2 regions of the Nocardioides houyundeii genome follow, and region 2 is predicted to be linked to the other one. Evidence: predicted binding sites of a transcription regulator. Region 2 holds the regulator's gene; the other holds the start of a gene.
The links. Region 2 encodes LexA, which represses DNA repair genes until DNA is damaged. Its sites were predicted from a motif close to TCGAACANNTGTTCGA; they were not measured.
Positions count from the first base shown of each region.

Region 1: the regulator LexA is predicted to act here: its motif matches at 1,211-1,226, upstream of C0R66_RS04165 (HNH endonuclease signature motif containing protein).

Region 1 covers NZ_CP025581.1:853,284-857,049, reverse strand. The annotation lists gene C0R66_RS04165 (HNH endonuclease signature motif containing protein) at 1-1,147, opposite strand, end outside; gene msrB (peptide-methionine (R)-S-oxide reductase MsrB) at 1,294-1,710, shown strand; gene C0R66_RS04155 (glycosyl-4,4'-diaponeurosporenoate acyltransferase CrtO family protein) at 1,740-2,276, opposite strand; gene C0R66_RS04150 (hypothetical protein) at 2,396-2,803, opposite strand; gene gadC (glutamate/gamma-aminobutyrate antiporter GadC) at 2,803-3,766, opposite strand, start outside.
Region 2 covers NZ_CP025581.1:3,046,219-3,049,984, forward strand. The annotation lists gene C0R66_RS14560 (hypothetical protein) at 1-209, shown strand, start outside; gene C0R66_RS14565 (LysM peptidoglycan-binding domain-containing protein) at 340-720, opposite strand; gene C0R66_RS14570 (GNAT family N-acetyltransferase) at 1,086-1,877, shown strand; gene lexA (transcriptional repressor LexA) at 1,985-2,713, shown strand; gene C0R66_RS14580 (sulfotransferase family protein) at 2,770-3,501, shown strand; gene C0R66_RS14585 (ATP-dependent DNA helicase) at 3,495-3,766, opposite strand, start outside.

The DNA of each region.
Region 1 (3,766 bases), 1.6 Mb from region 2:
ACCCCGCGACCGCACAGCTGTCATGGACCAGCGACAACGCCCGACGCTGCGCCACCGAGTGCAACCGCCGCTCCCGACCCAGGTCCAGCGGCTCCGAGCGACCGCCCAGCACCACCGGGACCAACCCCGCCTCGCACGCCAACCGACGAGCATCCCCCGCGGTGACCCGCACCCCGGTCTCCAACCGAGCCGCACCCACCCCGTCCAGCAACGCCGCCAGGTCCAACGTGACCAGCACCGCCGCAGCCGATCCGCCATGCCCACTGGTAGGCAGGTGCTCGATCAGCTCACACAACGCCGCACCCTGGATCTCCGGGAACGACACGCTCTCCCCCACCCCCGCAGCGGTCTCATCGACCACCGGAGCCCCGGTCCTGTCCCGACCCAACCGCCGCGGGCTGCTCAACCGGCCCAGCACCGTGTCCAACAACGACCCGTGCAGCTCCGGGATCCGGAACCTCCCCGACCACGTCCCGTCCCCGTTGTCATGCAACGACAGATAGGTCTCCCGGTCAGCACCATGCTTCTCCCGGGTCAACATCGCGTGCTCGTGCTCGTCGGCCAGCCCTCGGTCCACCGGATCGAACATCCGCCGCGCCGCCTGCCGCAACCGCTTCGCGTTCATCGCCCGCCCCGACCGCGTCCCCTCCCCGGTCGCCTTGCCCACCAACAGCTCCTCCGCGGTCGCGAGCTGCTCGGGCGTGGCCCGGGCCGGGGCCTGCTCCGCGGCGTTCACGATCACCCGGACCTGGTCCACCCTGATCCGGCCCGCCGCGAACGCCTCCCGCGTCGCGGCGTACTTGGAGGACAACAGCTCCCCCAACCTCAACCCCGCTGCCTGCGACTCCCGCGTGGCACCCAACAACCCGGCCAACCAGGCATCGGTCCCGGTTGCCGCCCCACCATGGACCGGATCCTCGGCCACCCGCCGCACCTGCGCCTCGGCGGAGAGCGCCAACCGCAACGCGGTCGCCGCCGACTCCAACCCCGCCAGCTCACCGATCGCGGCCGCCAGCTCCCCGGTCCCCAACGACCCCGGCGACACCATCGCCGCCGCACGCAGCCCCAACCGGGCCTCCGCCACCGAGTCCACCAGCACCGAGCCCCCAGGGGCCATCCCCGGCTCCCGCACCGCGCTCGCTGTCATGCCTCCAGCCAACCGACACCCACCGACAACCAAGGCCCCACGTCCCACCGACTGAGACACTAAACGAAACTTTGTTCGGGTCTTCGATGCCGTCGGCGACCCGCCGCCCTACGACCGTCCTTGGCGGGCCGATTACCGTGACCCTCATGGGTTACGACGTGGAGAAGACCGACGAGCAGTGGCGAGCAGAGCTGTCCCCCGAGGAGTACGCCGTACTCCGCCAGGCAGGCACGGAGCGCGCCTTCACCGGTGAGTACAACGACACCGAGACCACCGGGGTCTACTCCTGCAAGGCGTGCGGCTCGGAGCTCTTCGAGTCCGACACCAAGTTCCACTCCGGGTGCGGCTGGCCCAGCTTCTACCAGCCGATGACCGACACGATCGAGTACATCGAGGACACCAGCCACGGCATGAAGCGCGTCGAGGTGCGCTGCGCGACGTGCGGCTCCCACCTGGGCCACGTCTTCCCCGACGGCTACGGCACGCCGACCGGCGACCGCTACTGCATCAACTCGGTCAGCCTCACCTTGCAGCCGAAGCAGGACACCCCTTCTTCGGACTGAGCACGATCCGCCTCGGACCTGGTTCGGTCTCACAGGAGAGGAGAGCTCTTCCTTGAGAGCCGGGCCGAGATGGACTGAAGGCGGGCACGCAAGAGCCGCTGCAGCAGCGCTGGGTACAGATGTAGGAGCAGTCCGAGGGCCACCAGCCAGACGGCCCCTCGCCATGCCCCTGTCGACAGCACGCCGAAAGCCACGGCCGCAGCAACGAAGAGGCAGATGCTGTGGCCGACCTCGGAGCGACGTGTGTGCTGATCGAGCTCTTTCAGGCCCTCCCGCGTGCCGTCGAACCCACGTTCTCTTGCGATGAGCCGGTTCCATCCGATGACGTCGAGCAGCTTCCCGAACAGTCGGACCCCCAGTGCCGGGTAGAGCCGCGCCTCCCAGTGCCTGACCCGGAGCCAACCGTGACTCGGAATGTGTACCCGCGGACCGACGATCGAAGACACCCACGCCATGAGAATGAAATGAGTGACCCAGGCGAAGGTGAACCCTGTCCGGCCGATGAGAACCCACGCCGCTGCGATACCTCCGGCGGCGAGTGCCGTCGTCAACGACCCGGCCAGCATGACGCGTGCTGACTTGAGAGATGGGGGCACACGCCAACGCTATACAGGCTCCGGGCACCAGGCGTGAGCCGGTTGACTTGGCCCTTGCCGTGCTCCTCGTCCATGCGCCGACGCACTGGTCAGCGATCGCTCTCGTCCACGTTCAGCGTGTCGAGCAGGTCCTCGTAGTCGTCGAGCCGGTCAGGGCAGTAGACCTCCACCACCGACCGGTCGTAGGCGACGAGGTCCTGCACCAGTTCCTCAGGCACCGCCCGCGTGACCCGCGCCCAGACGGCGAGGTCGAGCGGACTGCCCGCCAGCGACGCGCAGACCGCGTAGGCGTGCTCCCCGTAGAGGTTGCGCGCCACTTCGACGGTCAGCTCCGGGGCGGTCCCGTTGGAACGGGTCAGCTCCACCAGCCGCTCGGCTCGCTCCTGGGCGACCTGCCTGTCGTCGTCGGCGCAGCCGGCCAGCGCTGCTGCCAGGCTCACGGCAAACAGACCTGCCGCCAGGAGCCGCAGTGGGCGCAGCCGCACCGGCTCTCGCATCAGTCTCCCCCTCCCGATCCGCCCGAGCCGCTGGCAGCTCCGGCCGCGGGGAGAGGGTTGCCCCGGTCGTCCGTGGTCCGCCAGTGCGGCTTGCGCACCGCGTAGATCAGCAGCGGCGGCATGCCGAGCAGGACCACGACGCCGAGCATCACGTAGGGGTAGACCGCCGGGGGGATCCCCACCAGTCCCGACGGAGGGATGAACCCCAGGACCAGGGCCGCCGCGGAGGCGAGGAAGCCCACGCCGGCCACCAGGCCGACGGCGGGCACCCGGTAGCTGCGCCGCACGTCCGGTTGGGTACGGCGCAACCGCACCACCGAGGCGAACATCAGCAGGTACATGATCAGGTAGAGCGCCGCCGCCATGTCCACGAGCGTGAAGAAGACCGCGCTCACGTTCGGGATGATCACGAAGAGCAGCGCGAGCACGGTGACGATGACGCCCTGGACGGCCAGGATCCCCTCCTCGACGCCGCGCTTGTTCTGCTTCTGCATCCACGGCGGGAGCACCCCGGTCCTGCCGGCCGCCAGCAGCCCCATCGACGGCGCGGCGATCCAGGTGACCACCGAGGCGAGCGCGCCGATGGCGATCATCGCCGAGAGCACGTAGGTGGCCCAGCCGACGCCGTAGTGCTCGAAGAAGTTGCGGAAGGCCAGCATGATCCCGTCGGTCAGCCCGAGCGCAGACTTCGGCACCAGCGCCGCGACCATGATCGTGGGCACGATGAAGACGCCGAGGATCAAGCAGGAGGCGATCAGGATCGCCTTGGGGTACTGCCGGCCAGGGTCCCTCATCCGGTTGGCGTGGACCGCGTTGACCTCCATGCCGGCGTACGCCAGGAAGTTGGAGACGATCAGCACGATCGAGGCGAATCCGGTGAAGGGTGGAATCACGTCGGAGGCCTCCAGCGGGGTCTGCGACTTCTGCCCGTCAGCCAGCCAGATCGCCCCGAGCACGATCAGC
Region 2 (3,766 bases):
TCGCCTCCATCGGCGCCGCGGCCTGTCTCTTCGTGGGCCTGATGCTCGCCACTCGCCTGTCGTCGGCACTGGGCTTCAGCTCCTCGCCGAACAAGCCGGCGCCGAGCGACCCTGCGACGACCCCGGCCGACACCATCGAGATGACTGCGGAGCCGCCGAAACCGGCCGCACCTCGCCCGCCGGGCGGAAGGCGGATCTCTCGCAAGTAGCGAATTCAAGGGGCGGGCTCAGCGCGTGAGCCCGCCCCTCGTCTTCCCCTATCCACCGCTCGGGGTCGAAGCGAGCGGTGGAAGCTATTCAGTTGTGGATCCATGGGGCCGCGCGGGCGCGCAGCACGGGTCAGTCAGCGAGCGGGATGCGCAGCTTCTGCCCCAGGGTGAGCATCCCGGAGTCGAGCGCGTTCAACCGCTTGATCTCCGACATCACGCTGGGAACGTCGCCGTCGACGGCGATCTCCGACGCGATCCCCCACAGGGTGTCCCCCTGGCCCACCATCACGACCTCGGTGGGTGCCGGCGTGCCAGCCTCGTCCGTCGCGACCGAGCGGGAACCGAAGAAGACCCCGGCGACCAGCACGGTCAGCAGGATCGCGGCCACCACGACCACTCGCCCACGACGCGTCAGGCGCACACCCGTGGACCCCGGCGCCTGACGGGCTGCCACAGGCAGGTCACGACCGAGGCGAAGCTCGCGAGTGGGGTTCAGCGTCATGGTGCTCATGGGGACCTCCGGGGGAAGTGTTCAGCCGGTTGGCTTGTGTTGATCTCATGTCTAGTGATCTCCGCCGACAGTCCTGATCTGCTGGACTACGAGGAGTCGATCAGACGTTCGATCGAACACATGTACGAAGTTAGAGCACATGTTCGAATGAATCAAGCATCTGTGCGAACAAGTGTTCGAGCGTGTCGCGGCCCCCCACGACCCCTCGACGTGCTCGAAGCGCGCCCGGTTCTCACGCGCTGAGCGCAGATGCTCCGCGAAAGCGGGGAAAATGCACCACAAAGCCGGCGTTGCCCAGCGGATCACCTCGATGTCATCAGTTTGAGGCATGCAACTGTCTAGGCAGCCCCCCTAGCGTCTCCCGCATGCGAGACACGCTGACCACGCCGATGGCGATCATCGAGGCAGACCTCGAAGCTCTCCAGCAGGCCATGTCCCTCTCCCCCGTCTTCCAGACCACTCACGAGCCGGACGCACTCCTGTACTGGTCGCACCTGCCTCTTCCCGCGGGCAACGTGATCACGCACGCGCGCATCTCGGCGCGTGACGTGCCGACCCGCGTCCCAGCGCTCCTGGGGCCCTACCTCGAGCGCGGACTCCCGTTCCGGTGGGTCACCACCCCCAAGACCACCACCCCGGCGCTGGAGGCAGCCCTGGCGCAGGCCGGCATGGTGCCTCGCGAGAGCCCGGCGATGTACCTGGCGCTGCAGGAGACCGTCGATCCCGGGACCCCGGACGACGTCTACATCGACGTCGCCTGGCCCGACCACCTCGAACCCGTCAGCTCCATCCTGTTCTCCGGCTTCGGCCTACCCCGAGGCACTGAGGCCGAGCACCTGCAGTTCCTCGACACCCTCGACCCTGCCGACACCCAGTTCTTCATCGCCCGGAGCCTGGTCACCGGCGAACCGCTGGGCGCCAGCACCATGCACCGCCGCGGCACCAGCGTGATGCTGGCCAACGTCAGCACCAGCGAGCACGCCCGGGGCCGGGGCATCGCGAAGGCCCTGTGCGCCACCATGCTCAACCGAGCCGCGCACACCGAGGCGCTGACCGCCACCGTGCTCTCCAACGACGAGGGCTACCAGGTGTACGTCGACCTGGGCTTCCGCACCAAGTTCAACGTGGTGACCTGGGAGTGGCACCCGCAGACCTGAGGCAACCAGAGCCGAGGCAACACGCCGTTCGAACAGGTGTTTGAACTCCGGTCCGGTGCCGACTACGGTGAGACCACCGAGATCGCACCACACCAGGAGGACACCGGATGGCCAACCCGCGCGAGACCAAGGGCAAGGTCGTGGCCCTGCCCGACGGCCCTCCCGACGCCACCGGCCTCACCCCGCGGCAGCAGCGGGTGCTCTCCACCATCAAGGACGCGATCGAGCAGCGTGGATACCCGCCGAGCATGCGCGAGATCGGCCAGGCGGTCGGCCTCACCAGCTCCAGCAGCGTGGCCCACCAGCTCAAGGTGCTGGAGGAGAAGGGCTTCCTCAAGCGCGACCCCAACCGGCCCCGGGCTCTCGAGGTGTTCCTGCCCGAGGTGATGGCGGCCCGTCGCGCCATGAGCAGCGACGAGGAGACGATCTTCGACCCCACCGGTGTCGGCGACGCCGCGCCGGCCGCCCGCTACGTGCCGGTCGTCGGTCGGATCGCCGCCGGTGGCCCGATCCTGGCCGAGGAGCGCGTCGAGGACGTCTTCCCGCTCCCGCAGCAGCTGGTGGGCGACGGCACGCTCTTCCTGCTCGAGGTCTCCGGTGACTCGATGATCGACGCCGCGATCTGCAACGGCGACTACGTCGTGATCCGGCAGCAGCCCGAAGCCTCCAACGGCGAGATCGTCGCCGCCATGATCGACGGTGAGGCCACGGTCAAGACGTTCCAGCGCAAGGACGGCCAGGTCTGGCTGCTCCCCCACAACGACGCCTACGAGCCGATCGACGGGACCCACGCCACCATCCTGGGCAAGGTCACCGCGGTCCTGCGACGGGTCTGAGCCAGGGGCCCTCGCCACTCCGGAGACGAGGCGGCGGGTCGTGTAATCTCACGGCGGTGCGACGAAGCCGACGAGATGCCGAACCCGCCGACCTCTCCTCCGAGCAGTTCCGCACCAAGCCTGACGACCGGTTCAAGCTGACCGACGAGAGCCAGACGCTCCTCAAGGAACTGGACCGCCACAGCGGCGCGTCCCGCCGCCTCTCCCCGTTGAGCTACAACCTCACCGTGGGCCACGAGCACCGGTTCATCTGGTTCCGAGTGGCCAAGGTGGCCACCCGCACGATCCGCCACCACTTCACCACCCATGGGGTGCCCCTGGACGTGGACCACGCGATGCGGATCCGCTATCCCATCGACGTGTTCGAGGACTACTTCAAGTTCGCCTTCGTCCGCGATCCGCTGGACCGGTTCGTCTCGGCCTGGCACAACAAGGTCGTGGACATGAACTACTTCCACTTCGACGAGCCCACGCACCGCAAGATGCAGGACGTCGAGGAGTTCGCCCGCTGGGTGGCCGACCAGGACCTCGGCCAGGTGCCGGGCACCGACCAGCACCTCGCGCTGCAGACCCGGCTCATCGACCTCAGCCAGGTCGACTTCGTGGGACGTCTGGAGACCTTCGACGAGGACTTCGCCGAGGTCTGCCGCCGCGTCGGCGCACCGGCGGTGCCGACGGTGGCCCAGAACCAGACCGGCTCCCCTGGCAGCACCCGTGAGGTCTCCGACTCGCTGCGCAGCATGGTCGAGGCGATGTACCGGCGGGACTACCAGATCCTCGGCTACTGACCCGAGCCGCCGGCCAGTCGGGTCAGCGCCTTGCGCACCACCTGCGGGTCGGTCGTGGTCCACATCGGCGGCAGGCTCGCCTTGAGGAAGCCGCCGTACCGCGCGGTGGCCAACCGGGGGTCCAGCACCGCGACCACGCCGCGGTCGGTGGTGGTGCGGATCAGCCGCCCCGCACCCTGGGCCAGCAGCAAGGCGGCGTGGGTGGCCGCAACCTGCATGAAGCCGTTGCCCCCGGCCTTGTCGGCCGCGCGCTGCCGAGCACTCA